One region of the Streptomyces sp. NPDC049585 genome, then DNA from elsewhere that is predicted to be linked to it. Evidence: riboswitches for the same ligand, from Rfam matches in the RefSeq annotation. Region 1 holds a riboswitch; the other holds the start of a gene.
What was found. A riboswitch is a leader RNA that binds a small molecule or an ion and turns the genes downstream of it on or off. The one in region 1 is predicted to bind glycine.
Positions count from the first base shown of each region.

Region 2: linked by a shared signal. The riboswitch ahead of gcvT (glycine cleavage system aminomethyltransferase GcvT) and the one ahead of gcvP (aminomethyl-transferring glycine dehydrogenase) in region 1 are both predicted to bind glycine.

Region 1 covers NZ_JBFAPE010000004.1:940-15,341, forward strand. Annotated here, with positions in the region: gene AB0K17_RS06090 (mannose-1-phosphate guanyltransferase) at 1-2,439, shown strand, start outside; gene AB0K17_RS06095 (DUF881 domain-containing protein) at 2,530-3,420, shown strand; gene AB0K17_RS06100 (small basic family protein) at 3,417-3,749, shown strand; gene AB0K17_RS06105 (DUF881 domain-containing protein) at 3,759-4,688, shown strand; gene AB0K17_RS06110 (FHA domain-containing protein) at 4,819-5,664, shown strand; gene AB0K17_RS06115 (MerR family transcriptional regulator) at 5,700-6,488, shown strand; gene AB0K17_RS06120 (bifunctional nuclease family protein) at 6,540-7,013, shown strand; gene AB0K17_RS06125 (MerR family transcriptional regulator) at 7,191-7,832, shown strand; gene AB0K17_RS06130 (DNA polymerase IV) at 7,899-9,392, shown strand; gene AB0K17_RS06135 (PRC-barrel domain-containing protein) at 9,621-10,007, opposite strand; glycine riboswitch at 10,121-10,220, shown strand; gene gcvP (aminomethyl-transferring glycine dehydrogenase) at 10,409-13,294, shown strand; gene AB0K17_RS06145 (DUF5999 family protein) at 13,380-13,577, opposite strand; gene AB0K17_RS06150 (hypothetical protein) at 13,895-14,402, opposite strand, start outside.
Region 2 covers NZ_JBFAPE010000008.1:99,524-113,925, forward strand. Annotated here, with positions in the region: gene AB0K17_RS12365 (ABC transporter permease) at 1-865, opposite strand, end outside; gene AB0K17_RS12370 (enhanced serine sensitivity protein SseB C-terminal domain-containing protein) at 1,170-1,973, opposite strand; gene AB0K17_RS12375 (enhanced serine sensitivity protein SseB) at 2,015-2,761, opposite strand; gene AB0K17_RS12380 (AAA family ATPase) at 2,940-3,524, opposite strand; glycine riboswitch at 3,691-3,798, shown strand; gene gcvT (glycine cleavage system aminomethyltransferase GcvT) at 3,952-5,070, shown strand; gene gcvH (glycine cleavage system protein GcvH) at 5,138-5,515, shown strand; gene glyA (serine hydroxymethyltransferase) at 5,551-6,813, shown strand; gene AB0K17_RS12400 (L-serine ammonia-lyase) at 7,010-8,392, shown strand; gene AB0K17_RS12405 (Uma2 family endonuclease) at 8,544-9,131, shown strand; gene AB0K17_RS12410 (RNA 2'-phosphotransferase) at 9,079-9,666, opposite strand; gene AB0K17_RS12415 (AraC family transcriptional regulator) at 9,699-10,475, opposite strand; gene AB0K17_RS12420 (SRPBCC domain-containing protein) at 10,478-11,389, opposite strand; gene AB0K17_RS12425 (AarF/UbiB family protein) at 11,512-12,801, shown strand; gene AB0K17_RS12430 (KR domain-containing protein) at 12,867-14,123, shown strand; gene AB0K17_RS12435 (DUF4352 domain-containing protein) at 14,255-14,402, shown strand, end outside.

The sequences.
Region 1 (14,402 bases):
AGCATGCCCAAGCCGCTCCTACCGGTGGCCAACCGGCCGATCATGGAGCATGTGCTCCGTCTGCTCAAACGGCACGGGCTGACCGAGACCGTGGTGACCGTACAGTTCCTCGCCTCGCTGGTGCGCAATTACTTCGGTGACGGCGAGGAACTGGGCATGGAGCTCACCTATGCCAACGAGGAGAAGCCCCTCGGCACGGCGGGCAGCGTCAAGAACGCGGAGGAGGCGCTCAAGGACGACGCCTTCCTCGTCATCTCCGGTGATGCCCTCACCGATTTCGACCTGACGGACCTCATTCGGTTCCACAAGGAAAAGGGCGCGCTGGTGACGGTGTGCCTGACGCGGGTGCCCAATCCGCTGGAGTTCGGCATCACCATTGTCGACGAGGCGGGCCGGGTCGAGCGCTTCCTGGAGAAGCCGACCTGGGGCCAGGTCTTCTCCGACACCGTCAACACCGGCATCTACGTGATGGAGCCGGAGGTCTTCGACTACGTCCAGCCCGATGTCCCGGTGGACTGGTCGGGCGACGTCTTCCCGAAGCTCATGAAGGAGGGCAAGCCCATCTACGGCTATGTCGCCGAGGGCTACTGGGAGGACGTCGGCACGCACGAGAGCTATGTCAAGGCCCAGGCCGACGTGCTCGAAGGGAAGGTCGACGTCGACCTCGACGGCTTCGAGATCTCGCCGGGCGTGTGGGTGGCGGAAGGCGCCGACGTGCATCCGGACGCCGTGCTGCGCGGGCCGCTGTACATCGGCGACTACGCGAAGGTGGAAGCCGGCGCCGAGATTCGCGAGCACACGGTGGTCGGCTCGAACGTCGTGGTGAAGTCGGGCGCCTTCCTGCACAGGGCCGTGGTGCACGACAACGTGTACGTCGGGCAGCAGAGCAATCTGCGCGGCTGTGTCGTGGGAAAGAACACCGACATCATGCGCGCGGCCCGGATCGAGGACGGCGCCGTCATCGGCGACGAGTGCCTCATCGGCGAGGAATCGATTATCCAGGGCAACGTCCGCGTCTATCCCTTCAAGACCATCGAGGCGGGTGCCTTCGTCAACACCTCGGTGATCTGGGAGTCGCGGGGGCAGGCCCATCTCTTCGGCGCCCGGGGCGTCTCCGGCATCCTGAACGTGGAGATCACCCCGGAGGTCGCGGTGCGGCTGGCCGGTGCGTACGCCACGACGCTGAAGAAGGGCGCGACCGTCACCACGGCCCGTGACCACTCCCGGGGCGCGCGGGCACTGAAGCGTGCGGTGATCTCCGCCCTGCAGGCCAGCGCCATCGACGTACGGGACCTGGAGAACGTGCCGTTGCCGGTGGCGCGGCAGCAGACGGCGCGGGGCAGCGCGGGCGGCATCATGATCCGTACGTCGCCGGGCGTGCCGGACTCGGTGGACATCATGTTCCTCGACGAGCGGGGTGCGGATCTGTCGCAGGCCGGCCAGCGCAAGCTGGACCGGGTCTACGCCCGCCAGGAGTACCGCAGGGCCTTCCCCGGGGAGATCGGCGACCTGTCCTTCCCCTCCAGCGTCTACGACTCCTACACCGGCTCGCTGCTGCGGTCGGTCGACACCACCGGGGTCGCCGAGGCTGGTCTGAAGGTGGTCGTGGACGCCTCCAACGGCAGCGCCGGTCTCGTTCTGCCGAGCCTCCTGGGCCGGCTCGGCGTGGACGCGCTGACCATCAATCCGGGCCTGGACGAGGCGCGTCCGACGGAGACCGCGGACGCCCGGCGCTCCGGGCTGGTGCGGCTGGGGGAGATGGTGGCCTCGGCGCGGGCGGCGTTCGGCGTGCGGTTCGACCCGGTGGGCGAGCGGATCTCGCTGGTGGACGAGCGCGGGCGCATCGTGGAGGACGACCGGGCGCTGCTGGTGCTGCTGGACCTGGTCGCCGCCGAGCGGCGCAGCGGCCGGGTCGCGCTGCCGGTGACCACGACCCGTATCGCCGAGCAGGTGGCGGCGTACCACGGCACGCAGGTGGAGTGGACGACGACGTCGCCGGACGACCTGACGAGGGTCGGCCGGCAGGAGTCGACCATCTTCGGCGGTGACGGGCGCGGCGGCTTCATCGTGCCGGAGTTCAGCAGTGTCTTCGACGGCACGGCCGCCTTCGTCCGCCTGATCGGCCTGGTGGCGCGGACGCAGCTCACGCTCAGCCAGATAGACGCGCGCATCCCGCGGGCGCACGTCCTGCGGCGTGACCTGGCCACGCCGTGGGCCGTCAAGGGCCTGGTGATGCGGCGTGTGGTGGAGGCCGCCGGGGATCGTTCGGTGGACACCACCGACGGCGTGCGGGTGGTGGAGGCGGACGGGCGCTGGATCATGGTGCTGCCCGATCCGGCCGAGGCCGTGACCCACCTGTGGGCGGAGGGCCCGGACGACGCCTCCGCGCAGGCCCTGCTCGACGAGTGGTCGACGGTGGTGGAGAGCGCCGGGCGCTGACGCCTCGGCAACCTTCCGGGCGCCGTCTCCCGGGTTCCTGTCCGGCACGCCGGTGGGGCCATTGGGAGACGGCGCCCCCGACGTGCGACGATGTGCGGCATGTCGCAGCAGCCCCCCGTTCGGAGCACCTCGTCGCCGCCTCCGCGCCCCGACGCCTCCATGTCGCTGCTGACCAATGTGACGGACCACGCCCTGGACGACGGTTACGCCGAGGCGGCGGCCCGCCGGACCGCGGGTGGCACGGGCCTGCCCGGCCGGCTGCGCGCCAGGCTGGGGCTGGCCGGGGCCCTGTTGCTGTCCGCCGCCGTGGTCACCCTGGGGGCGGTCCAGGCGCAGATATCGGCACCGACGCTCGCCAAGGAGCGCGAGCAGCTCATCAACCGCATCCAGAGCGAGACGGCGGCCGCCGACAAGCTCCAGGAGAGCGTCGACGCGCTGCGCGACTCGGTGGGCAGCACGCAGCGCGAGGCGCTGCGGAAACAGGGCGGGGACCGGGCCGAGTTGGTCTCGCTGCTGGCCGGTGCCACGCCCGTGCAGGGCCCCGGGGTCAAGATCGTGATCGACGATGCCAAGCAGGCTCGCACCAGTGGGGGCGGGCCGCGGGAGAGCAGCGGGTTCTCCGACACGGGCCGGGTGCGCGACCGTGACATGCAGCGGGTCGTCAACGGGCTGTGGCAGTCCGGGGCGGAGGCCGTCGCCATCAACGGTCAGCGGCTGACCTCGTTGTCGGCGATCAGGGCGGCGGGTGACGCCATACTGGTCGACAACAAACCGCTGGCGCCGCCGTACACGGTGCTGGCGGTCGGGGACGGTCAGCGGCTGAGCACCGCTTTCCAGGACAGTGCCGACGGACAGTACCTGCACGTGCTGCAGCAGAACTACGGGGTCCGCGCGAGCATTTCCGCCCAGGACGAGGTCCGGCTGCCGGCCGCCCCGAGTCTGATCGTACGAACCGCAAAGCCAGGGAAGGGCACATCGTGATCGCCGTATTGGGCCTCATCGTGGGAGTCGTGGTCGGGCTCGTCGTCCGCCCCGTGGTGCCGACGGCGGTCGAGCCCTACCTGCCCATCGCCGTGGTGGCGGCGCTGGACGCGGTGTTCGGCGGCCTGCGGGCGATGCTCGACGGCATCTTCGACGACAAGGTCTTCGTGGTGTCGTTCCTGTCCAACGTCGTGGTGGCGGCGCTGATCGTGTTCCTGGGCGACAAGCTCGGCGTGGGCGCGCAGTTGTCCACCGGCGTCGTGGTCGTCCTCGGCATCCGCATCTTCTCCAACGCCGCCGCCATCCGGCGGCACATCTTCCGGGCGTGAGGCACAGCCATGAGCACTGAGGACACGCCGGACAAGCCGGAGAAGGAAGAAAAGCCCGACAAGCCGGAAAAGCCGGAAGGGCCCGGGAAGCCGGCGGAGCCGACCGCGCCGAAGGCGGAGCCCGGACCGCAGCCCGGACCGGAGCCCGGACCGGGGGTGGATGCGGAGCCGGAGCCGGAGTCCGTACCGCCTGCGGAAGAGCCCGGACGACCTGCTCCGTTGACGGGGCGTCAACGGTTGCTGAGCGGACTGTGGCCGCCGCGGTTGACGCGGGCCCAGCTGACCGTGGCGCTGCTGCTGTGCGTGCTCGGGCTCGGCCTGGCCATCCAGGTGCGCTCCACCAGCGACACCAGCGCCCTGCGCGGGGCCCGGCAGGAGGACCTCGTACGCATCCTGGACGAGCTGGACAACCGCACCAAGCGGCTGGACGACGAGAAGCGGCGGCTGGAGAACCAGAAGGCGCAGCTGGAGAGCAGCTCGAACCAGGCGGCCGAGGCGCGCAAGCAGACCGAGCAGAAGGAGGAGCAGCTCGGGGTGCTGGCGGGCACGGTGTCGGCCGAGGGGCCGGGCATCGAACTCACGGTGAGCGACCCCAAGGGCGCGGTGGAGGCCGACAAGCTGCTGGACGCCATCCAGGAGTTGAGGGCGGCCGGCGCCGAGGCGATCCAGATCAACGACGTGCGCATCGTGGCGGACACGTACTTCTCCGGTTCCGCGGGGAAGGTGGAGATCGATGGCAAGAAGGTCTCGCAGCCCTATAAGTTCAAGGTCATCGGCAAGCCCCAGGACCTCGAGCCGGCACTCAACATCCCTGGTGGTGTGGTGCAGACTCTGGAGAAGGAGCAGGCCGTCGTGACCGTCTCCCGGTCTGAGAAGATCGTTGTGGACGCCTTGCGCCCGGCGAAGCGGCCTGACTACGCTCGGTCGTCATCGCAGTGAGGCGGGCGTTTCGACGGGGCCCGTGGGAGGGGCGGAAGGTTGCGGGGGGTCGGCGCACCGGGCTCGGTGCGCGTGGTGGAAACTGTCTGGTGACCGCGGACGTTGTTCGGATGTCCAGGTCGGACGGTGTGTGCAGCAAGGGTTCGTCCTGCCCCACGGGCGGGTCTGTTTCGGTCAAGGGGAATCGCCCGTGAAGTTGTTTGCGAAGTTGTTCGGCAAGAGCGCACGCCAGGAGGGCGGCACCGCCCGGCATCGCGCGGGGCGTCCCGCGGACGCCGGCGAGGGGACCCAGGAGGGTCGCCCGCTGTTCCGGGACCAGGACGTCCCGGGGGCGCACGGAAGTGACATTCCGGGTGGTCCGGGCGCGTCCTCTGTTGACCCTGCCCAGGCGGGGCGCATAGGTTTCGGGGCACCAGCGACCTCAAGTGCGGGTGGAGGGTTTGCCTTGCCGGTATGTACGAGGTGTGGCCACCGGAACGCCGAAGCCAGCCGGTTCTGCTCCAACTGCGGTGCGCCGCTGCGGCCCGGTGCCGTGGCCGAGCGCGCCTCGGAGACGACCTCGACCATCTCCATCTCCGGTCTGGAGGCGTACGACTCGGAGACCACCGGTCAGACGCCGATCCCGGCCCTCTCGCCCGAGGCCCAGGCCGCGGTCGAGGCGCTGCCGATGGGCTCGGCGCTGCTGGTGGTGCGCCGCGGGCCGAACTCGGGCAGCCGCTTCCTGCTGGACGCCGACGTCACCACCGCCGGCCGCCACCCGCAGAGCGACATCTTCCTCGACGACGTCACGGTCTCCCGCCGGCACGTGGAGTTCCGTCGGCAGCCGGACGGCGGCTTCACCGTCACCGACGTCGGCAGCCTCAACGGCACGTACGTCAACCGTGAGCAGATCGAGTCCGTTCAGCTGTCGAACGGCGACGAGGTGCAGATCGGCAAGTACCGTCTGGTCTTCTTCGGCAGCCAGCGGGGCTACTGACAGCGGGCAGCGGACGACCCGCGAGGGGAAGGGCCATGCTGCGAACACCGTCGGGCGGTACCGGTTCGGCCGGTGCCGCCGGTGCGGAGGGCCGGCTGGTGAGCATCGGCACGGTGCTCAACCTGCTGCGCGAGGAGTTCCCCGAGGTCACCATCTCCAAGATCCGTTTCCTGGAGGCGGAGGGCCTGGTGGAGCCGCAGCGCACCCCCTCGGGCTACCGCAAGTTCAGCACGCAGGACGTGGAGCGCCTCGCCCTCGTGCTGCGCATGCAGCGTGATCACTACCTGCCCCTGAAGGTCATCCGGGAGCACCTGGAGGCCCTGGCCCGCGGCGAGCGGGTCCAGCTGCCCGCCCCCGCCCAGCCGCGCGACGCGCTGGACCTCGCCGGCGATCCGGAGGTCGACGAGGCCACCGTCGCCGGTGCGGCGGCCCCGGGCGGCCCCGAGGGCGCTCCCGCCGCCAGGATCGGCCGTGGGGAGCTGCTGGCGGGTGCCGGAGTCACCGAGGCCGAGCTGGTGGAGTGGGAGTCCTACGGGCTGCTCGTGCCCCACCCGGACGGCGGATTCGACGCCGACGCCGTCACCATCGCCAAGCTCGTCGCCGACCTGGGCCGCTACGGACTGGAGCCGAGGCACCTGCGGTCCGTGAAGGCCGCCGCCGACCGCGAGGCGGGCCTGGTCGAACAGGTGGTCGCACCCCTGCGCAGGCACCGCAACCCCCAGACCAGGGCGCACGCCGAGGCCACGGCCCGGGAGCTGGCCGCCCTGTCCGTACGGCTGCACGCCGCCCTCGTACGGGCCGCGCTGCAGCCCAGGAGCCGGTGACGGCGGGTGCCCGACTACCCAAACCTGCCGACCACGGCCTAGGGTTGCTGTGTGAACGAGCTCGATGTCGTGGGTGTCCGGGTGGAAATGCCCTCAAACCAGCCGATCGTGCTCCTGCGGGAAGTGGGCGGCGACCGGTACCTGCCGATCTGGATCGGCCCCGGCGAGGCGACCGCCATCGCCTTCGCCCAGCAGGGCATGACGCCGGCCCGGCCGCTGACCCATGACCTCTTCAAGGACGTCCTGGAGGCGGTGGGGCAGCAGCTCGCCGAGGTCCGCATCACCGACCTGCGCGAAGGCGTGTTCTACGCGGAGCTGGTCTTCGCCAGCGGGGTGGAGGTCAGCGCCCGGCCGTCCGACGCCATAGCGCTGGCCCTGCGCACCGGAACGCCGATCTACGGCAGCGACGGGGTGCTGGACGACGCGGGAATCGCCATCCCGGACGAGCAGGAGGACGAGGTGGAGAAGTTCCGCGAGTTCCTCGACCAGATCTCGCCCGAGGACTTCGGCAGCAGCAACCAGTAGGCACCGCCGGGGCGCAGCATCTGGGCGGATTGCCGCATTCGAGCAGTTTTCCCGCTGACCGGACACGTGAAACCACTCTCAAGGTGATTATCACTCGGCGTGCCGAGTGTGGCGATCGTTGACGCACCCCGGGCGACTGCCTACCGTCGAGAAGGCAGGTCAAGGACGGAGGTCGGCGTGAGAAGCACGGGCGACGGTACGGCGGTCGGCGGTCCGTATCCGCTGCGTGGGGGAACGGTCGAACCAGTGCCCCGCTATTCAGCCACGACAGCGGTCACCACGCCGCGGGGGAGCGACACCGGCTCCGGCACCTCCCGCGGCACCGACGACATCGGATACCGCGGGCCCACGGCGTGCGCCGCCGCGGGCATCACCTATCGCCAGCTGGACTACTGGGCGCGCACCGGGCTCGTCGAGCCCAGCGTGCGGCCCGCGTACGGCTCGGGCAGCCAGCGGCTCTACAGCTTCCGGGACGTCGTCGTCCTGAAGATCGTCAAACGGCTGCTGGACACCGGGGTCTCGCTGCAGAACATCCGCACCGCGGTGCAGCACCTGCGGGAGCGCGGCGTGGCCGACCTGGCGCAGATGACGCTCATGAGCGACGGCGCCACGGTCTACGAGTGCACCTCGCCCGACGAGGTCGTCGACCTCCTCCAGGGCGGCCAGGGCGTCTTCGGCATCGCCGTCGGCGTCGTCTGGCGCGACGTGGAGAATGCGCTGGCCCAGCTGCACGGGGAGCGCGTGGACACCGGCGAGACCCTCGTCGGCCACCACCCCGGTGACGAGCTGGCCCGGCGCCGCAGCAACCGGGCGGGCTGAGCGACCGGGTGCCACGGGCACCCGGTCCCGGCCCATTGTCAGTGGCATGCGGCAGCATCTACTCCTGTGAGGGGTGCGCCGACGATCCTGCATCTGGACATGGATGCCTTCTACGCCTCGGTGGAGCAGGCGTCCAAACCGAGCCTGCGCGGAAAGCCGGTGGTCGTGGGCGGCATCGGGCCGCGCGGCGTCGTCGCCACCGCCTCCTACGAGGCGCGGGTCTTCGGCGTCCGCTCCGCCATGGCCACCGCCCAGGCGCGCCGGCTGTGCCCCAACGCCGCCTACCTCACCCCGCGCTTCGGCCTCTACCAGGAGGTCAGCCGGACGGTCATGCGGCTGCTGGGCGAGCTGTCGCCGCTGGTCGAGCCGCTCAGCCTGGACGAGGCCTTCGTCGACCTGGAAGCCGGCGGCACCGAGCCGACGTCGGCGGCGGCACGCCGCGTGGGCGAGCGGTTGCGGCGCGACATCCGCGCCGCCACCGGCCTGACCGGCTCCGTCGGGCTCGCCGGCTCCAAGATGCTCGCCAAGATCGCCTCCGAGGAGGCCAAGCCGGACGGGCTCGTGCTCATCGAGCCCGGCACCGAGCTGGAAGTCCTCGGACCCATGTCGGTACGGGCCATCCCCGGCGTCGGGCCCGCCACTGCCGAAACGTTGCGGCGCGCCGGGATCACCACCGTCGCGGAGACCGCCGAGGCGGGCGAGGCCGAGCTCGTCCGCCTCCTGGGCAAGGCCCACGGCGCCGGCCTGTACGCCCTGGCCACCGGCCACGACGACCGGCCCGTCGTCGCCGAGCGCGACGCGAAGTCGGTCTCCGTGGAGGACACCTTCGCCGAGGACCTCACCGACCGCACCCGCGTCCAGTACGAGCTCGCCCGCCTCGCCGAGCGGTGCGTGCAGCGGCTGCGCGCCGCCGGACGCTCCGGGCGCACGGTCGTCATCAAGGTCCGCAGCTACGACTTCTCCACGCTGACCCGCTCCGAGACCCTGCGCGGCCCCACGGACGACGTGGCCGTCGTGCGCGAGGCGGCTGCCAGACTGCTCGACGGGGTCGACACCACCGCCGGCGTGCGCCTGCTCGGCGTCGGCGTCTCCGGGCTCGCCGACTACACCCAGGAGGACCTCTTCGCCCAGGCCGCGAGCGCCACGCAGACGGCGCCGGAGACCGCCGCGGAGGCCGCGCCGCCCACCCCGACCGAGGCGCTGCCCGCCCCGAGGCGCTGGTCGCCCGGCGTGGACGTGCACCACGCCGAGTACGGCGCCGGCTGGGTCCAGGGCAGCGGCCTGGGCCGCGTCACGGTCCGCTTCGAGACCCCCTGGTCCGCGCCGGGCCGGATCCGCACGCTCGACGTGGACGACCCCGCCCTGGAACCGTCCGACCCCCTCCCCCTGATCCGCCCCGCGCCGGACGCCGCAGGCGCCCCCGGCCCCGCACCGGTGCCGCCCGGGCCTCCGCCCGCCGGCCCGGAGCCGGAGGGCCCGGGCACGCGTGGGGCCTCCGGCCCCGAGTCCGGCGGCCCGGGGCCGGCCGAGCCCGAGTCCGGGGGACCGGCGGCGGCCTGAGGCGTGTCCGGCGAGTCTTCGTCATGCGCCACCACGGCGTCCCGAAGGGGCGCGGGGAACTGCGCGACAAGCCACGACGCGCCCGCAGAGGGAGTGCCGTGCTGCACGCCCCGGGGCCGAGTCTCGGCCGCAGACCGCCGGTGGCCGATCGCGCAGTTCCCCGCGCCCCTGACGGGGCGCAGCACGATCCGCCGGACAGGCCCTGGCCCGTAGGCCGGACCCCCGGCCCTACGGACCGGTGGCCGAGCCGTTGGTCGGTGGGCCGGCGTCGGCCGGCCCCGGGGCCGGGCCCCGTTCCGGGTCCGGTAGGGCCAGGCCGTAGTGGCGGTAGAGCTGGAGTTCCTGTTGGGGCGACAGGTGGCGGCCCACGCCGAAGCCCGGGGACTGGCGGATCAGGGCGCGGTCGAAGGGGACGCGCAGGCCGTCCTCCTCGACCGAGCTCACCTCCAGGGGGACGAACGCGTCGCGGCCGAAGAAGCCGGTGCGTACCGCCGCCCACTCCGGTACGCCGGTCACGTCGTCGAGGTACACCTCGTCGACGGTCCCGATGCGCGTGCCGGCCCGGTCGAAGGCCTTGCGGCCGATCAGGCTCCTGGGGTCGATGTCGGTCTGCACGGTTCCTCCCTGGCGTTCCGCGGCCCTCAGACCCACGAAAAGCCACAAAGCAGGAAGGGGCCACTCGGGAGATCCGCCCGGAAAGGCGCGCTGGTAGGCTGACGATTGGCCGCAGAACCCGTGCGGGAGAGTCCTCCGTCGCGAGCAGGCGGGGGCGCCGAAGGAGCAAATCCTCCCCGGAATCTCTCAGGCACCCGGTACCGCACGGAAGAGGTCACTCTGGAAAGCAGGGCGGGCCCAGGTCAGGCACCACGCCGAAGCCCCTCCTCACCGACGGTGAAAGCCGGTCCGCGTCCGTGGCCCGGTGAAGCTCTCAGGTTGAGATGACAGAGGGGGAGGCCGTCCGGGTACCCGCGCCGTGGTACCCCTCGCAGGTCGCAGTGACCAGGAGGCCTCCGCAGATGACAGCCCACCGCAGCTCCCTCTCCGACCTGGAGCGGAGCACCCCCTTCGAGCGCCGGCACATAGGACCGGACGCCGAGGCCCAGGCCAAGATGCTCGCCCAGGTCGGCTACGGCTCCCTCGACGAGCTGACCGCCGCCGCCGTACCGGAAGTGATCAAGAGCGCCGAGGCGCTCGCGCTGCCCGCCGCCCGCAGCGAGGCGGAGGTGCTCGCGGAGCTGCGCGAGCTCGCCGGGCGCAACCAGGTCCTCGCGCCGATGATCGGCCTGGGCTACCACGGCACGTTCACCCCGCCGGTGATCCTGCGCAACGTCATGGAGAACCCCGCCTGGTACACGGCATACACGCCGTACCAGCCGGAGATCTCGCAGGGCCGCCTGGAGGCGCTGCTCAACTTCCAGACCGTCGTCGCCGACCTGACGGGGCTGCCGACCTCCGGCGCCTCGCTCCTGGACGAGGGCACGGCCGCGGCCGAGGCCATGTCGCTGTCCCGGCGCGTGGGCAAGGTCAAGAAGGGCGTCTACCTGGTCGACGCCGACACCCTCCCGCAGACGATCGCCGTCATCGAGACCCGCGCCGAGCCCACCGGTGTGGAGGTCGTGGTCGCCGACCTGTCGGCCGGCATCCCCGCGGAGATCGCCGAGCGCGGCGTCTTCGGCGTGCTGCTGCAGTACCCCGGCGCCTCCGGCGCCGTGCGCGACCTGCGCCCCGTCGTCGAGCAGGCCCATGAGCTCGGCGCGATCGTCACCGTCGCGGCCGACCTGCTCGCCCTGACGCTGCTCACCCCGCCCGGGGAGCTCGGCGCCGACATCGCGGTGGGCACCACCCAGCGCTTCGGCGTGCCCATGGGCTTCGGCGGCCCGCACGCCGGCTACATGGCCGTGCGCGACGCCTACGCCCGCAGCCTGCCCGGCCGCCTCGTCGGCGTCTCCGTCGACGCCGACGGCACCAAGGCCTACCGCCTGGCCCTGCAGACCCGCGAGCAGCACATCCGGCGCGAGAAGGCCACCAGCAACATCTGCACCGCCCAGGTGCTGCTCGCCGTGATGGCCGGCATGTACGCGGTCTACCACGGCCCCGAGGGCCTGGCCGCCATCGCCCGCCGCACCCACCGCTACGCCGCGATCCTCGCCGAGGGCCTGCGCGCCGGCGGCGTCGAGCTGGAGCACGGCGCGTACTTCGACACGCTGACCGCGAAGGTGCCCGGCCGGGCCGCGGCCGTCGTCGAGGCCGCCCGCGAGCGCGGCGTCAACCTGCGCCTGACGGACGCCGACCGGGTCGGCATCGCCTGCGACGAGACCACCACCCGCGAGCAGCTCGCCGCCGTGTGGGCCGCGTTCGGCGTCGACGCCGACGTCGAGCAGCTGGACGCGGTCGTGGCCGACGCCCTGCCCGAGGGCCTGCTGCGCACCGACGAGTACCTCGCGCACCCCGTCTTCCACCAGCACCGCTCCGAGACCGCGATGCTGCGCTACCTGCGCCGCCTCGCCGACCGGGACTACGCGCTGGACCGTGGCATGATCCCGCTGGGCTCGTGCACCATGAAGCTCAACGCGACCACCGAGATGGAGCCGGTCACCTGGCCGGAGTTCGGCGCGCTGCACCCCTTCGCGCCCGTCGAGCAGGCCGCGGGCTACCGCACCCTGATCACCGAGCTCGAGGAGCGCCTGGCCGAGGTCACCGGCTACGACAAGGTCTCCCTCCAGCCCAACGCCGGCTCCCAGGGCGAGCTCGCGGGCCTGCTGGCCGTGCGCGCCTACCACCGCGCCAACGGCGACACGCAGCGCACCGTCTGCCTCATCCCGTCCTCCGCGCACGGCACCAACGCCGCCAGCGCCGTGATGGCCGGCATGAAGGTCGTGGTCGTGCGGACCGCCGACGACGGCGAGATCGACGTCGAGGACCTGCGCGCCAAGATCGAGCAGTACCGCGACGAGCTCTCCGTACTGATGATCACCTACCCGTCCACGCACGGCGTCTTCGAGGAGCACGTCGCCGACATCTGCGCCGCCGTCCACGACGCCGGCGGCCAGGTCTACGTCGACGGCGCCAACCTCAACGCCCTGGTGGGCCTGGCCAAGCCGGGCCGCTTCGGCGGCGACGTCTCGCACCTGAACCTGCACAAGACCTTCTGCATCCCGCACGGCGGCGGCGGTCCCGGCGTCGGCCCGGTGGCGGTGCGCGCCCACCTCGCGCCGTACCTGCCCAACCACCCGCTGCAGCCCACCGCCGGGCCCGAGACCGGCGTGGGGCCGATCTCGGCCGCGCCCTGGGGCTCCGCGGGCATCCTGCCGATCTCCTGGTCGTACGTGCGTCTGATGGGCGGCGAGGGCCTCAAGCGCGCCACCCAGGTCGCGGTGCTGGGCGCCAACTACATCGCCAAGCGCCTGGAGCCGCACTTCCCGGTGCTCTACACCGGCCCGGGCGGTCTGGTCGCCCACGAGTGCATCATCGACCTGCGGCCGCTGACCAAGGCGACCGGCGTGAGCGTCGACGACGTCGCCAAGCGCCTGATCGACTACGGCTTCCACGCGCCGACCATGTCCTTCCCCGTGGCCGGCACGCTGATGATCGAGCCGACCGAGAGCGAGGACCTGGCCGAACTCGACCGGTTCTGCGAGGCGATGATCGCCATCCGCGCCGAGATCGAGAAGGTCGGCTCGGGGGAGTGGGACAAGGACGACAACCCGCTGCGCAACGCCCCCCACACCGCGGCCTGCGTCGCCGGTGCGTGGGAGCACCCGTACAGCCGCGAGGAGGCCGTCTTCCCGGCCGGTGTCGTCGCCGCCGACAAGTACTGGCCGCCGGTGCGCCGCATCGACGGTGCCTACGGCGACCGCAACCTGGTGTGCTCCTGCCCGCCGCTGGAGGAGTACGACGGCTGACGGGGCCTGTGCCCCGTACGCTTCGGGGCCGGTCCGGCGCATGTGCGCCGGACCGGCCCCGGTCCTTTTCCCCCTGCCGGCCGCCTCAGGCGGCGGTCACCACGTCCAGGGCCCGGTGCGGGGCGATGATCTGCCCGTCCGGCAGCAGCTCACCGGTGTCCTCGAAGCAGAGGACGCCGTTGCACAGGAGGCTCCAGCCCTGTTCCGGGTAGGTGGCCACCAGGTGGGCGGCCTCCCGGTCGGCGGAGTCGGCTGACGGGCACGTGGGCTGATGCGGGCACATGGGAGTGATCTTTCGCTCTGAGGTGGCTGTGCTGCGGCTCGATGCGGTTGTCATGCCGCCCCCCGTTTACATCGATCGGTCGGTTCCAGTGTTCCCCCACGGGCCGGATTCCGCAGGGATTTCCGGATGACGCTCCTCTCAGGATGATGACGCATCACCCGAGCGGGCGGTTGCTCCCAACAGGACTGCCCCAACGGGTGGTTCGGGCATGGTCACCGGGGGCTAGTCCGTGAGGGTGAGGGCGGCCGGGCATGCCACGGCGCCCCGCCTCCCCGGCTCACCGGGATGCGGGGCACCGTGGCGGTCCGCTGCGTGCGTCAGGCGGTCGCCTTCAGGGACGCGGCGGGGGCCAGCCGCAGGGCGAGCACGGGCAGCAGATCGGCGGCCCGGTACGGCCGGTGCGGGGCGAAGCCCGGTGGCGCCGGGGCGAGCGGCACCAGCAGGTCGCCCGGGGCGAACAGCTCGGTCGCGGCGTCGGCCGCCGCGTCCGCGTGCAGCCACAGCGTGAGCATGTACAGCTCCGGCACGGACAGCAGCCGCGGCTGGTACGGCGCGGTCAGCTGGCCGGCCTGGCGCAGTGCCACTTCCGTGGCGGCCAGGTACGGCCCTTCGAAGAAGTGGGAGAACGACCAGCCGTCGGCGGTGACGACGGCCTCGCCGGCCGCCACCGTCCGTTCGCCGTCGGTGATGGGGAACCGCCAGCCGGTCAGCCGGGTGCGCGGCGCCCCGCCGCGGGCCGCCGCCCGCACCAGGACGTGGACGGGCAGGGCGGGTTCGGTCGGGAACGGGGCACGGGCGGACCGCAGCGAAGGGGTGCGGGCCTCA
Region 2 (14,402 bases), on a different contig from region 1:
TGAGCATGCCGCCCCAGGAGGCCTGCGGCGGCGCGATGCCGACGCTGAGGAAGCTCAGCGCGGCCTCGAAGAGGATGTTGGTCGGGATCAGCAGCGTGGAGTACACCAGGATCGGCGCGACCAGGTTGGGCAGCAGCTCGCGGAAGAGGATGAACGTCCCCCGGGCACCGAGGCTGCGCGACGCCTCGACGAACTCGCGTTCGCGCAGGCTGAGCGTCTGGGCCCGCACGATGCGGCCCATGTAGGGCCAGTTGAAGAAGCCGATCACAAAGATGAGCACGCTGATGCGCAGCGGCAGACCGGACAGTCCGAAGGCGCCGTCCTGCAGGGCCGCGGAGATGGAGATGGCGAACAGCAGCAGCGGGAAGGCCAGGAAGGTGTCCATCGTCCTGCTGATCACGGTGTCCGCCCAGCCGCCGTAGAACCCGGCGACCACGCCCAGGACGGTGCCGATCACCACGGACAGCAGGGTGGCCCCGGTGGCGACCAGCAGGGAGACCCACGAGCCCTCGATGATGCGCGCCAGGATGTCGCGGCCGTACTGCGGGTCGACGCCCAGCGGATGCTCCCAACTCATGCCGCCCCAGGCGTCCTTGGGCGCGAGCAGGCTGGGGTCGATGAGGTCCTGGTGGAACTCGTTGGGGTCCAGTCCGAAGACCGCCTCGATCGGCTTGGCCAGGACGGCGAGGAGGATCAGCAGGATCACCACGATGCCGCCGGCCACGGCCACCTTGTCCCGCTTGAAGCGCAGCCAGGCGATCTGAGTGAGTGATCGACCCTCGATCTGGCTCTTGGGGGCACCGGCCAGAACGGCTTCCGGCTGCGCCCCGGCGGCCGACCCCGTGGTCTCGATAGGTGCGGTCACTGTGCCAACGACCCCTCTCGGCCGGAGGTGACCGGCCCACGCCCGCCGCAACACTCGCGGCCTGGTACTCACATGTACGGGAGATGTGCAAGTGGTGCAGATGGAGCGGAGGTTCGGAAAAGAGAGCCCGCGACGCGCCGTGATGCCGGCCGGGCCGTCTCTTGTTGGCGGGAGTCTTCATCGCGTCGGCGATCACTCGCCAGCCCTCGCCCGCAATGTATGCGCAACCGTGATGTGTGATGGAGGGTTCCGTTATCCGGACAGCACGACCGGCTGCCCGGTGCGCGCCCGCAGGGCGCGCAGGTCAGTACGCCCCGGCCTGCCAGCCCTGGGGCGGCTGCGGGTAGCCGTAGGCACCCGAGGGACCGGCCGGCGCGGCGGCACCGCCGCCGTAGGCGTCACGGTCGAAGAAGGGCCGGGCATGGGCCCGCATCCACAGCGCGACCGGGTCGTACTCGTCGGCCATCGACACCGTCGACACCGGCAGCCCCTCGGGCACCACGCCGACCGACTGCTGCATCATCTGCCGCACGGCCTCGACGGCCGCCGGCGAGCTGTCGTACAGGTCCAGACCGATGCACAGGTACGGGGTGCCCAGGGCCGGCTGCACCCAGGCCCGGCGCAGGGTGCGCACGACAGGCGTACGGTGGGCGTTCTGCCCCAGCAGGGCGTAGAACTGCGGGATCTCCACGGCCGGTTCGCTCAGCTGCAGCGGCCCGGCCGGCAGCCGCTCCATGCCCTCGGCGACGCGGCGCAGGTCCGCCCAGGGAATGCCGACGCCCCCGCCGGGCGCGTGCGGGTTCAGCCACAGGCCCCAGCGGTCCGGGTACAGGGAGGCGGCCACGGTACGGCCGGAGACGACCTCGTGGGAGCGGTTCCAGCCGCTGGCGGCGAGCTCCTGGGCGGAGGTCACGCACGGGGCGTAACCGAGGCCCTCGACCTCCATGTTGCCGTACTGCGCCTCCGGCGAGCCCGGCTCGCCGTGCCACAGCAGCATCCACACCCGGCCCTCGGCCACGGCCCGCAGCAGCGCCTCGTACGCGTCGTAGCGGCCCGGCGCCACTTGGCGCAGCACCTGCTCGACGCCGCTCTCCGCGCCCGCGCTCACCTGGGTCCGCCTTGTCTCTCGGCCGTGTGTTGCCACCAAGCTTACGAGTACAGGTCGCGGTCGTAGAACGGACGCAGCTTCTCCCGCATCCAGTGCCCCACCGGGTCGTCCGCCACGTCCAGGAACACCAGCTGCACCGGCCAGGCCACGGGAGCCGTGGCCAGCGCCCGGCCCACCGCGTCCATCGCGGCGCCCCGGCTGCCGGGATCCGGAAGATCCAGCTCCACCCCGATGAACAGCGCCGGATCGGCGCCCTCCACACTCGCCAGCGCGCGACGCGCGGTCCGCACCGGACCCGCGGCCGCCAGCTCCAGACCCGCCGCCGCCAGGAACGCCGTCGGCTCCTCCTGCCAGTCCGGCTCGAACAACCGCACCCGGCCGCCCGTGGGATCGCCCTCCCACGTCGCCCGCCCCACCCTGCACAACTGTGCGACGGCCTGCGGCGGCAGCGGCACCCCTACCGTGCCCTCCGGATTCACCACGATGCCGACCTGCGGGGGCAGCCCCCGCGCGAACTCCACGGCCGGAGCCACCGCGAACGCCATGGCCGGCCCGGCGACGGCGACGAACTGCTCGTGCGAACTGAACACCGGCACGAACGCGGCACCGTCCAGCTCGATCGCCGGCAGATCCAGATCCGCGCTCTGCGGCCCCCCGCCCTTGGGCAACGGCACCCACACGCTGCTGCGGCCGAGCACGTCGAGGATGCGCGGGGCGGCGTCGGGGACGCCGACGGAGGCGGCGAGGACTTCCTCGAGTTCATTGGCGGGCCAGGCGCAGTTGCTCACGCTCCCGCACCTTAACGGCTGCGCCTGGGCTGTGGTACGGGGGGTGGCTGCTGCCGGGGCTCCGCCCCGGACCCCGGTCCTCAATCGCCGGACGGGCTGAATGGTGCACCTGGTTGTGGGCAATCGTGCCGCTGGGCGGCACGGGTGGGCACAACCGGCCCACCGGCCGCCCGCAGGACTAGCCGAACGTCAGCGCGCGCAGCGTATCCGCGGCCTCGCGGTCCAGGAGGGCCGCCGATGCGGCGCCGCGGGGCGTGCGGCCGGCCTCCGCATCGGTCACGAGCCGCCGCATCGCCTGCCGGTGGCGGGCGAAGGAGCGCGGGGGGACGCCGCGGCCGCGGGCCCGCTGGCCCGCCCGCGCCTGCGCCGCGTCCACGACCAGCATCACGACGTGCAGCCGCCGCCCCCGCCGCCGCGCCTCGCGCGCCAGCCACCACCGCACCCAGCCCCACTGTCCGCAGTCGTGCACGACGACGCTGCCTCCGGTGCGCAGGGCGCGCCAGAGGGCGGCGTAGTGGGCGAGTCGGGCGGCCGGCCGGTAGGCGGCGTACGGCAGCTGCCGGGGTACGCGGCGTTCGATGCGGCGGCGTGTGTCCTGGGAGTCCACGCGGTGCACGCCGGGTCCGACCACGCGCCGCATCAGGGTGGACTTGCCGGCTCCGGGCAGCCCGGAGACGACGACCAGGTCTCCGGCGCGGTAGCGCAGCTCCTCGACCGTCCCTCCGCGCAGGTCGACCACGCCCGCCACACCCCCCGTACGCACCGTGACCGTCGCCCCCTCCTTTCGTACGCAAAGGAAAGGTAATCCAAATCGGGACCTGGTGGGCGGTCCGTCGCATGGCCGTACGTGCAATGATGTGCGCGCCAAGCGCCATCGGCACGCTCGACAATCGCACGACCATTGCACGACCAACTGCATATTGGCCGCTCGAATCCGCGCGGGAGAGTCCTGGTGTGCTGCGTTGCGCCGTGCACCGGGCGCCGAAGGAGCAAGTTCCTCCCTTGAATCTCTCAGGCCCCGATACCGCGAGGATGAGGCAGATCTGAAAAGCGGGCCGCCCCGGCGGTCCCACCCAAGGTGCAAGCCGGGCTCTCCGACGGGGCTCCCGGTGAACCTCTCAGGTTCCGATGACAGATGGGGAGGCCCCGATTCCTCGGTACCTCCGTGACTCTTGCCCGGGAGCCTGACCATGACGACCGACGCCCCCCGCCGTACCGCCCTGGACGCGCTGCACCGCGCGCTCGGCGCGACCATGACCGACTTCGCGGGTTGGGACATGCCGCTGCGCTACGGCAGCGAGCGCGACGAGCACGTGGCGGTGCGCACCCGCGCCGGCCTGTTCGACCTCTCGCACATGGGGGAGATCACCCTCACGGGTGCCGAGGCCGGCCGGGCCCTCGACTTCGCGCTCGTCGGCAACATCTCCGCGCTGGCCGTGGGCCGCGCCCGCTACACGATGATCTGCAACGCCGACGGCGGCATCGTGGACGACCTGATCGTCTACCGCCTGGCCGAGCAGGAGTTCATGGTCGTCGCCAACGCCTCGAACGCGCAGGTCGTGCTGGACGCGCTGACCGAGCGGGCCGCCGGTTTCGACGCGGTCGTGCGTGACGACCGCGACGCCTACGCGCTGATCGCGATCCAGGGCCCGGCCTCCCCGGCGATCCTGAAGTCGGTCACGGACGCCGACCTGGACGGGCTGAAGTACTACGCGGGCCTGCCGGGCACCGTCGCCGGCGTCCCGGCGCTGATCGCCCGCACCGGCTACACGGGTGAGGACGGCTTCGAGCTGTTCGTGGCCCCGGGCGACGCCGAGAAGCTGTGGCAGGCGCTGACCGAGGCGGGCGCGGACGCGGGCCTGGTGCCGTGCGGGCTGTCCTGCCGGGACACCCTGCGCCTGGAGGCGGGCATGCCGCTGTACGGGCACGAGCTGACCACCTCGCTGACCCCGTTCGATGCGGGCCTGGGCCGCGTGGTGAAGTTCGACAAGGCGGGCGACTTCGTGGGCCGCGAGGCGCTGGCCGCCGCTGCCGAGCGCGCCGAGAGCGCGCCGCCGCGCAAGCTGGTGGGCCTGGTGGCCACGGGCCGCCGCGTGCCGCGCGCCGGCTTCGCCGTGGTGGCGGGCGGCACGGTCGTGGGCGAGGTCACTTCCGGCGCCCCCTCCCCGACGCTCGGCAAGCCGATCGCGATGGCGTACGTCGACGTGGCCCACGCCGCCCCGGGTACGGATGGGGTGTCCGTGGACATTCGAGGCGCCCATGAGCCGTACGAGGTCGTGGCGCTCCCCTTCTACAAGCGGGAACGCTGAGACCCTCTCATCTCACCTGTCAAGACCCCTTGCACAAGCACTCACGCGCGTACAGGAGAATCTAGCCATGAGCAACCCCCAGCAGCTCCGTTACTCCAAGGAGCACGAGTGGCTCTCGGCCGCCGACGAGGACGGCGTGGCGACGGTCGGCATCACCGAATTCGCGGCCAACGCGCTCGGTGACGTCGTCTACGCCCAGCTCCCGGAGGTCGGGGCGACCGTCACCGCGGGCGAGACCTGTGGCGAACTGGAGTCGACGAAGTCGGTCAGCGACCTGTACTCCCCGGTCACGGGCGAGGTCGTCGCGGCCAACGAGGACGTGGTGAACGACCCGGCGCTGGTGAACACCGCCCCGTTCGAGGGCGGCTGGCTGTTCAAGGTGAAGGTCACGGACGAGCCGGTGGACCTGATGTCCGCCGACGAGTACACGGACTTCGCCGGCTGAACCCCGCTCCCCCCTCCCTCGCCCAGGAAGAACTCATGTCGCTCCTCAACAGCTCCCTCCATGAGCTCGACCCCGACGTCGCCGCCGCCGTCGACGCCGAACTCCACCGTCAGCAGTCCACCCTCGAGATGATCGCCTCGGAGAACTTCGCTCCGGTCGCGGTCATGGAGGCCCAGGGCTCCGTCCTCACCAACAAGTACGCCGAGGGCTACCCGGGACGCCGCTACTACGGCGGCTGTGAGCACGTCGACGTCGTCGAGCAGATCGCCATCGACCGCATCAAGGCGCTCTTCGGTGCCGAGCACGCCAACGTGCAGCCGCACTCCGGCGCCCAGGCCAACGCCGCGGCGATGTTCGCCCTGCTCAACCCGGGCGACACCATCCTGGGTCTGAACCTCGCGCACGGCGGTCACCTGACCCACGGCATGAAGATCAACTTCTCCGGCAAGCTCTACAACGTGGTCGCCTACCACGTCGACGAGCAGACCAACCGGGTGGACATGGAGGAGGTCGAGCGCCTCGCCAAGGAGCACCGCCCGAAGCTGATCGTCGCCGGCTGGTCCGCCTACCCGCGCCAGCTGGACTTCGCGGCCTTCCGCCGGATCGCCGACGAGGTCGGCGCGTACCTGATGGTCGACATGGCCCACTTCGCGGGCCTGGTCGCCGCCGGGCTGCACCCCTCCCCGGTGCCGCACGCGCACGTGGTGACCACCACCACGCACAAGACCCTGGGCGGCCCGCGCGGCGGTGTGATCCTTTCCACGGCCGAGCTCGCCAAGAAGATCAACTCTGCGGTCTTCCCCGGCCAGCAGGGCGGCCCGCTGGAGCACGTGATCGCCGCCAAGGCGGTGGCCTTCAAGGTCGCGGCCAGCGAGGAGTTCAAGGACCGCCAGCGCCGCACCCTGGAGGGCGCGAAGATCCTCGCCGAGCGCCTGATGCAGGACGACGTGCGCGAGGCCGGCGTCTCCGTGCTCTCCGGCGGCACGGACGTCCACCTCGTCCTGGTCGACCTGCGCAACTCCGAGCTCGACGGGCAGCAGGCCGAGGACCGCCTCCACGAGGCCGGCATCACGGTCAACCGCAACGCCATCCCGAACGACCCGCGCCCGCCGATGGTCACCTCCGGCCTGCGCATCGGCACCCCGGCCCTGGCCACCCGCGGCTTCCAGGCCGAGGACTTCCGCGAGGTCGCCGACATCATCGCCGAGGCCCTCAAGCCGTCCTGCGACACCGAGGCCCTGCGCGGGCGCGTCACGGCCCTGGCCGCGAAGCACCCGCTGTACCCCGGCCTGAAGTAGCACGTCGGCACCGCATTAACGCCGGATTAACCGGTTGGTACGGGGCATCCCGCACACTGGAGAAGTGAGCGGGATGCCCCGCACCACGTGGCGCACCCCACGCGTCACAGGGCGTGACACCCCCGCGTACCCCCTTGCGCTCCCCCACGCCCGCCGCACGACCCCCGTACCACCCCCGACCCGAGGAGCAGCCACCGTGGCCATCTCCGTATTCGATCTCTTCTCGATCGGCATAGGCCCGTCCAGCTCTCACACGGTCGGCCCCATGCGCGCCGCCCGCATGTTCGTGGGCCGCCTGAAGAAGGACGGCCTGCTGGCCCAGACCACCGCCGTGCGGGCCGAGCTCTTCGGCTCCCTCGGCGCCACCGGCCACGGCCACGGCACCCCCAAGGCCGTCCTGCTCGGCCTGGAGGGCCACTCCCCCCGCACCGTCGACGTCGAGATCGCCGACGACGAGGTCGAGCGCATCCGCACCACCAAGCGGCTGCGCCTGCTCGGCGCCGAGATCGGCACCGACCACGAGATCGACTTCGACGAGTCCACCCAGCTGATCCTGCACCGCCGCCGCGCCCTGCCGTACCACGCCAACGGCATGACCCTCGCCGCCTACGACGAGACCGGCGCGCCCCTGCTGGAGAAGACCTACTACTCCGTCGGCGGCGGCTTCGTCGTCGACGAGGACGCCGTCGGCGCCGACCGCATCGTCCTCGATGACACCGTCCTCAAGTACCCCTTCCGCACCGGCGACGAGCTGCTGCGCATGTCCCGCGAATCCGGCCTGTCGATCTCCGCGATGATGATGGAGAACGAGAAGGCCTGGCGCACGGAGACCGAGATCCGCGAGGGCCTGCTGGAGATCTGGCGCGTCATGCAGGCGTGCGTCACCCGCGGCATGTCCCGCGAGGGCATCCTCCCCGGCGGCCTGAAGGTCCGCCGCCGCGCCGCCAGCACCGCCCGCCAGCTGCGCGCCGAGGGCGACGCCCAGGCCCGCGCCATGGAGTGGATCACCGTCTACGCCATGGCCGTGAACGAGGAGAACGCCGCCGGCGGCCGCGTCGTCACCGCCCCCACCAACGGCGCCGCCGGCATCATCCCGGCCGTCCTGCACTACTACATGAACTTCGTGCCCGGCGCGGACGAGGACGGCATCGTCCGCTTCCTCCTCGCCGCCGGCGCCATCGGCATGCTCTTCAAGGAGAACGCCTCCATCTCCGGCGCCGAGGTCGGCTGCCAGGGCGAGGTCGGCTCCGCCTGCTCCATGGCCTCCGGCGGCCTCGCCGAGGTCCTGGGCGGCACCCCCGAGCAGGTCGAGAACGCGGCCGAGATCGGCATGGAGCACAACCTGGGCCTGACCTGCGACCCCGTCGGCGGCCTCGTCCAGATCCCCTGCATCGAGCGCAACGGCATGGCCGCCGCCAAGGCCGTCACCGCCGCCCGCATGGCCCTGCGCGGCGACGGCCGCCACCACGTGTCCCTCGACAAGGTCATCAAGACCATGAAGGAGACGGGTGCGGACATGAAGGTCAAGTACAAGGAGACGGCACGAGGCGGCCTGGCCGTCAACGTCATCGAGTGCTGATCCGGCCCCACGGCCGCCGGGGCGGGTACACGCTTGCGTGTACCCGCCCCGGTGCGTTCATCGCCACCCGTGCGGCCCGCGGGCCGCACTAGCATGATTGCGGTGCCTCCGGCCGCGCTGTCGGGCCGCTGAACGAAAGGAGCGAGCCGCCATGACGATCGCCCCCGACCAGGCAGGGAACGACACCCTCCACTACCAGCTGCTGCGCGACGTCGTCGAGCAGATACAGGACAACGTGCCCGGAAAGCTGGAGATCACGAAGGAAGGGATCGTTCACGACATGATGTCGCCCGGGAGGCCGCACGAGCTGACGGCGCTCCGCATCAGGCGTGAGCTGGACAAGGTCCTGCCGGACGACGTGGTGGCCCACACGGGCACGCCCGACGTGGAGGACGTGAACGAAGGCGTCATGCGGCACCCGGATGTCATGGTGATCCGGGAGGAGGACATGGAGGGCGACGGCTCTTTCGACCCGCGCACCCTGATCGCCGCCATCGAGGTCGTCTCCCGGTCCAACCCGGACAACGACTGGGTGAGCAAGGTGCGGGACTACCCCATGATCGGCATCCCCATCTACGCGATCTTCGACCCGCGCACGGGTGAGGGCGCCGTCCTGTCCGACATCCACCCGACGCCGTCGGGCCCGCGTTACGCGGTGCGGAAGGACTTCGTGTACGGCGAGGACGTCATGATCGGCGACTGGACGATCCCGACGAAGAACCTGCCGCGCTACGCGTAGGAAACCGCACGAACTCCGGCGGCACCGCCGCCGTCAGCCACACCCCGTTGCCGGTCACGTGGAAGACGTGGCCGGCTCGGTGCATTGCGGCCGCGTCCACCGCCAGGACGACCGAGGTGCCGCGGCGGGCGCCCACGCGGGTGGCGGTTTCGCGGTCCGGGGAGAGGTGGACGTGGTGGCGGGCCATGGGGCGCAGCCCCTCGGCGCGGATGGCGGCGACGCTGCGGGCCACCGTGCCGTGGTAGAGGTACGCGGGCGGCTGGGCCGGGGGCAGGGCGAGGTCGACCGTGACCGAGTGGCCCTGGCGGGCTCTGATGCGGTCGGTGTCGAGTTCGAAGCGCTGCTTGTCGTTGGCGGCCACGACGTGTTCCAGCTCCGCACGGCTCACGGCGAAGCCGTGTGCGGCGGCCGCGGTCAGCAGGACGTCGACGGCAACCCAGCCGTGCGCGTCGAGTTCGATCCCGATGCGGGCGGGCTCGTGGCGCAGGTGCTTGGAGAGGTACTTCGAGATGCGTACGGTGCGTCGTTCGTCCATGCGTCCAGGTTGGCGCGCCAACAGCCCGGGTGTCATCGGGTTTCTGCGACCAGCAGCAGCGGCAGTGCCAGGACGATCGGGGGGTCGCTCGGGGCCGGGGGGCGCAGGCGGAGGGTGAAGGCGCCGTGGGTGGGGGCCGGGGTGGCGGCCACCAGGCGGTGGGTGCCGGCCGGGTCGTCGAGGGCGTCGGCCACGCGGGTGGTGCGCTCGAAGCAGACGGCCAGCACCTGGTGGCCGGGGCCGGGCGGGGGGCGCAGGCGTACGGGGGCGGGGGTGGGGACGACCGTGCAGGCCAGGGGGAGGTCCTGGGGGACGCCGTGGGGGAAGAGGCCGGCGAAGACGATGCCGTCGGCGGGGACGCGGCCGGTGATGCGGCCCGTGATGCCGTCCGCGGGCGCCGGCAGGGCCGCGGCGTCGACCACGTCGCCCACGCGGTGGTCGCCGTAGCGCTCGGCCAGGGCCTTGAAGCGGCTGGGCGGCATGCCCACCAGCCGGGTGAACTGCGTGGTGAAGGTGCCGAGGCTGGAGTAGCCGACGGCGGTGCACACGTCGGTGACGCGGGGCGAGCCGCGGAGCATCAGGCGCTGGGCCTCGGCCATGCGCAGTGCGGCCAGGAAGCGGGCCGGGGTGACGGCGGTGACGCTGCGGAAGACGCGGTGGAAGTGGAAGGGGCTGAACAGGCCGGCCTCGGCGTGGTCGGTGAGGCACTGGACCTCGCCGAGGTGGTCGCGCATGCGGCGGATGGCGCGCTCGACGGAGGCGAGCTGGCCGGCCGACGGGGGCGGCGGGGCGGGCGCGGCCGGGCGCACGGTCAGTCCGGGCCGGCGGCGCGGTGGGCGCGCTCGCGGGCGGCGGCCAGCGAGGCGATCCAGGTGGCGGTGAAGCGGCGGCGCAGTTCCTGGGCCCGCCCGTCGGGCAGGCCGAGCCGGGTCCAGCCGCGGTGGGCGAAGGCCAGCCGGTGACCGGTGCCGTCGGCGAGGGGTGCGAGGGTGACGTGGGCGCCGGGGTGGGCACGGGCGCCGGGGATCTCCACGGCGAACTCCAGGCGCTGTCCGTCGCGCAGTTCCCAGTCGCGCAGGGGGAAGCGGCGGGGTCCTTCGTCGTCGACGACGAAGAACCAGGCGGGCCGGAAGCCGTCCTCGGCGACGGGCAGCCAGTCCAGGAGCGCGGGGTAGGTCAGCGGCCGATAAGGGCCTGGGGGCAGGTCGACGGCGCCGTCGATGTCGTCGCGCAGCGCGTAGCGGGCTCCGGTGCCGGTGTGCAGGTGGGTGGCGAGGCGGGTGAGGAAGTCCCGCCAGCCCTCCAGCAGCTGGCCGGCCTCGGCGGGGGTGCGGGTGGTGTCGTGGTCGGTGACGGTCAGCAGGGTGCCGGTGCCGTCCTCGTCGAGGGTCCAGGCGATGCGCTGCTGCTTGCCGATGCCCAGGAAGCGCCACTCGTAGGCGAGTTGGCGTGCGGGCACGAGGAGGGTGGGGCGCAGGGTGAAGAAGTCGCCGTCCTCGAAGTCGAGGCGGTTGTCCTCGCCGGGGCGCAGCGGGGCGGCGAGGTCGCCGAACCACTCGGCCACCCGGTCGGGCTCGGTCAGTGCGGGCCATACGTGCTCGGGCGGTGCGGCGAGGCGTACGGCGAGGCGCACCGCTCCCGGCACCGCCTCCCCGGCGGGCACCCCGAGGGTCGTCGCGTGCGGCAGCTGGTCCGGGTCCCGGCCCGGTGCGTCCTGCGGCATGGTCGTCCTCCGTCGCCGCTTCCGCCGGACAGATCGCTCCCATATTATGTAGCCTCCCGGCACTGTCAACGCTCCAAGTCGGCGTTTCTCCAGGCGAGTTCGCCCGCCGAGAGGAGAGAACGTTGCAGAGATCCGAATGCACCGCACCCGTCGGCCGTGCCGCGCTCGCGGCCCGCGTCGCGTGCCTGACCGCGCTGACCGCCCGGCACGCCGCGGCCGGCACCCTCGACGCCGTACGGGCGGGGCCGCGCCAGATGCCGGACGTGCTCGGGCGCCGGGCAGCGCAGCTGTTGTGCGGCCTGGGACCGACGTACGTCAAGGGCGGGCAGTTGCTGAGCACCCGCAGCGATCTGCTGCCGCCTCGGGTGTGCACGGCGCTGGGCCGGTTGCACGACCGGGTGGCACCGATGACCCGGGCGCAGACGGACCGGGCGCTGGCCGAGGCGTACGGGCCGGAGCCCGCGGCGCGTCCGTTCGCCGTGTTCGACCACCGGGCCACGGCCAGCGGCAGCATCGCGTGCGTGCACCGGGCCGAGCTGGTCGACGGGCGCCGGGTGGCGGTCAAGCTGCGCCGCCCGGGCATCGAGCGCCGCATGCGCGCCGACTTCGCGCTGTTGCGGGCGGGTGCGCTGCTGGTGCAGCGGTTGCCGCCGTTGCGCAAGGTGCCGGCGCTGCGCATCGTCGAGGAGGTCGGTGGCGCGGTGCTCGGCCAGCTGGACCTGGAACAGGAGGCGCGGTCGCTGGCCGCGCTGCGGGCGAACCTGGCCGCGCTGCCGTACTTCCGGCTGCCGGCCCCGGTGCCGGAGGCGTGCGGTCCGGGCGCGCTGGTGATGGACTTCGTCGAGCCCCTGCACCGCTTCCGGGCGGGGCAGCTCGACCGCGAGCAGCGGCGACAGGTCGTGCAGCACGTGCTGCAGGGCGTGTACCGGATGCTGTTCATCGACGGTCTGGTGCACTGCGACATGCATCCGGGCAACCTCTATCTCGCCCCGGACGGGGTGGTGGTGCTGCTGGACGCGGGGTTCGTGATCCGGCTGGAACCGCCGGTGCGCCGGCTGTTCGCCGAGTTCTTCATGAACATGTCCCTGGGGCGGGGCGCGGAGTGCGCCGACGTGGTGCTGCGCAGCGCCGAGCACATTCCGCCGGGCGTCGACCTGGACGTCTTCCGGGCCGGCATCGTCGCGCTGGTGGCGGCCACGACGGGGCGCAGGGCCGGGGAGTTCCGGCTGGCGCCGTTCGCCACCCGCCTGTTCGACCTGCAGCGGCGCTCGGGGATCGCGGCCGCGCCGGCGTTCGTCTTCCCGCTGATGTCGCTGCTGGTCCTCGAGGGAATGATCAACGAGCTCGACGTGGACGTCGACTTCCAGGGGGAGGCCATTCCCACCCTGCTCACGGCCCTCAACACCTACTGAAACACCTACTGAAACACCTGCTGAAACACCCACTGCTGAAGCACCTACTACCTCCTGGAGCCTTCATGGACGGCCCGGCAGCGGTACGAGGAGTACGAGCGTTCCGTACGGCTCCCCAAGCGCTGGCCGACGAGGGCACCGCCCCGGCCGCCGCCCCCTTCCGCTGGTGCGTGCTGCACGGCACGGCCGCGCCCGACCGCCTCGTCGCCGCCCTGCAGCACGCCTCCCGGCCCGACGGCGAGAGGGCCGTCGCCGTCGTGCTCGGCGCCGAGCACCGGCCGCGGGACAACGCCCTGCTGCTGGAGGGCGTCGCCCGGGCCGCCGCCACCCCCGGCCGGCGGCTGGTGCTGGTGCACCGGGGCGCGGGCGGCGCGAGCCTGTTGCGGGCGGCGGCGTTGGAGGCACCGGGCCTGAAGGTCACCGCGCTGGAGCAGGCCGGTCCGCTCACCGCCGAGCGCGTCGCCCGCCTGGTGCGGGCGGCAGGCGACGGGGCCGAGGTGCGCGTCGCCCAGGACGGTACGGCCACCCGCACCGTCTGGCAGCCGGCCGCCCTGCCGGCGCCCGCCCCGGCCGGCGGCACCGTACTGGTCACCGGCGGCCTGGGCGGGCTGGGGCTGCGGGCGGCGGGCGTGCTCGCGGCCCGCGCCGGGTGGCGGCCGGTGCTGCTGGACGTGACCGCACCCGGGCAACTGGACGCCACCTCCGCCCGCTTGCTGGCCCGGCTGCGGGCCGCCGTGCCCCGTACCCGCGTGCTCACCGCGGACGTCACCGACCCCAAGGCCGTGGCGTCCGCCCTGTGGCGCCTGGCCACGCCCGTGCACGCGGTGGTGCACTGCGCGGGCCTGGTGGACGGCGGCACGGTGGCCGGCAGCCACCCCGCGGACCTGGCCCGGCTGCAGGCGGCCAAGGCCGGCGGCCTGCACGCCGTCCTGGACGCCCTCGACGTCGGCGTGCTGCGGCAGGTGGTCGTCTTCGGATCGATCACCGCCCGCGTGCCGCACCGGCAGATGGGCGGCTACGGGTTCGCCAACGAGCTGCTGCGCCGGCAGGCCCTGCGCCGCGCGGCCGCGCTGCCGCACTGTGCGACCGTCGTCGCGGAGTGGTCGGTGTGGAGCGGGGCGGGGCAGGCCCACGCGATGGGGGCCGTCCCGCAGGCGCGGCGCATGGGCACGGCGCCGGTGCCGCTGGGGCCGGGCATGGCCGCGCTGCTGCGCCTGATGGCCTGGCCGCCGGGGCCGGGCCGGGGCGTCTCGCTCGTGCTGACCGGTGAGGGGGACCGCACCTTTCCTCCGGCGGCCGAGGGGCCGGAAGTCACCATTTGATCGGAAGACACCATGGTTTGATCACCACCCTGTCACAGAACGCTCCGAACGGGCTTCCGGCGGCGGATCACGGGTCGGCGGGCAGTAAGAATGTGCACGTCAATCCAAAGATCAACCACGGGGGATCCACCATGCGCCGCAAGCTCGGCACCGCTCTGATCGTCGGCACGCTCGCGTTCGCCGCCACGGCCTGCAACGACAACGCCGACCCGACCGACCCGGCCCCCGCACCGTCCGGTGCCGCGTCGAGCGCCGCCCCGGGCAAGGAGGCCCCGGCCC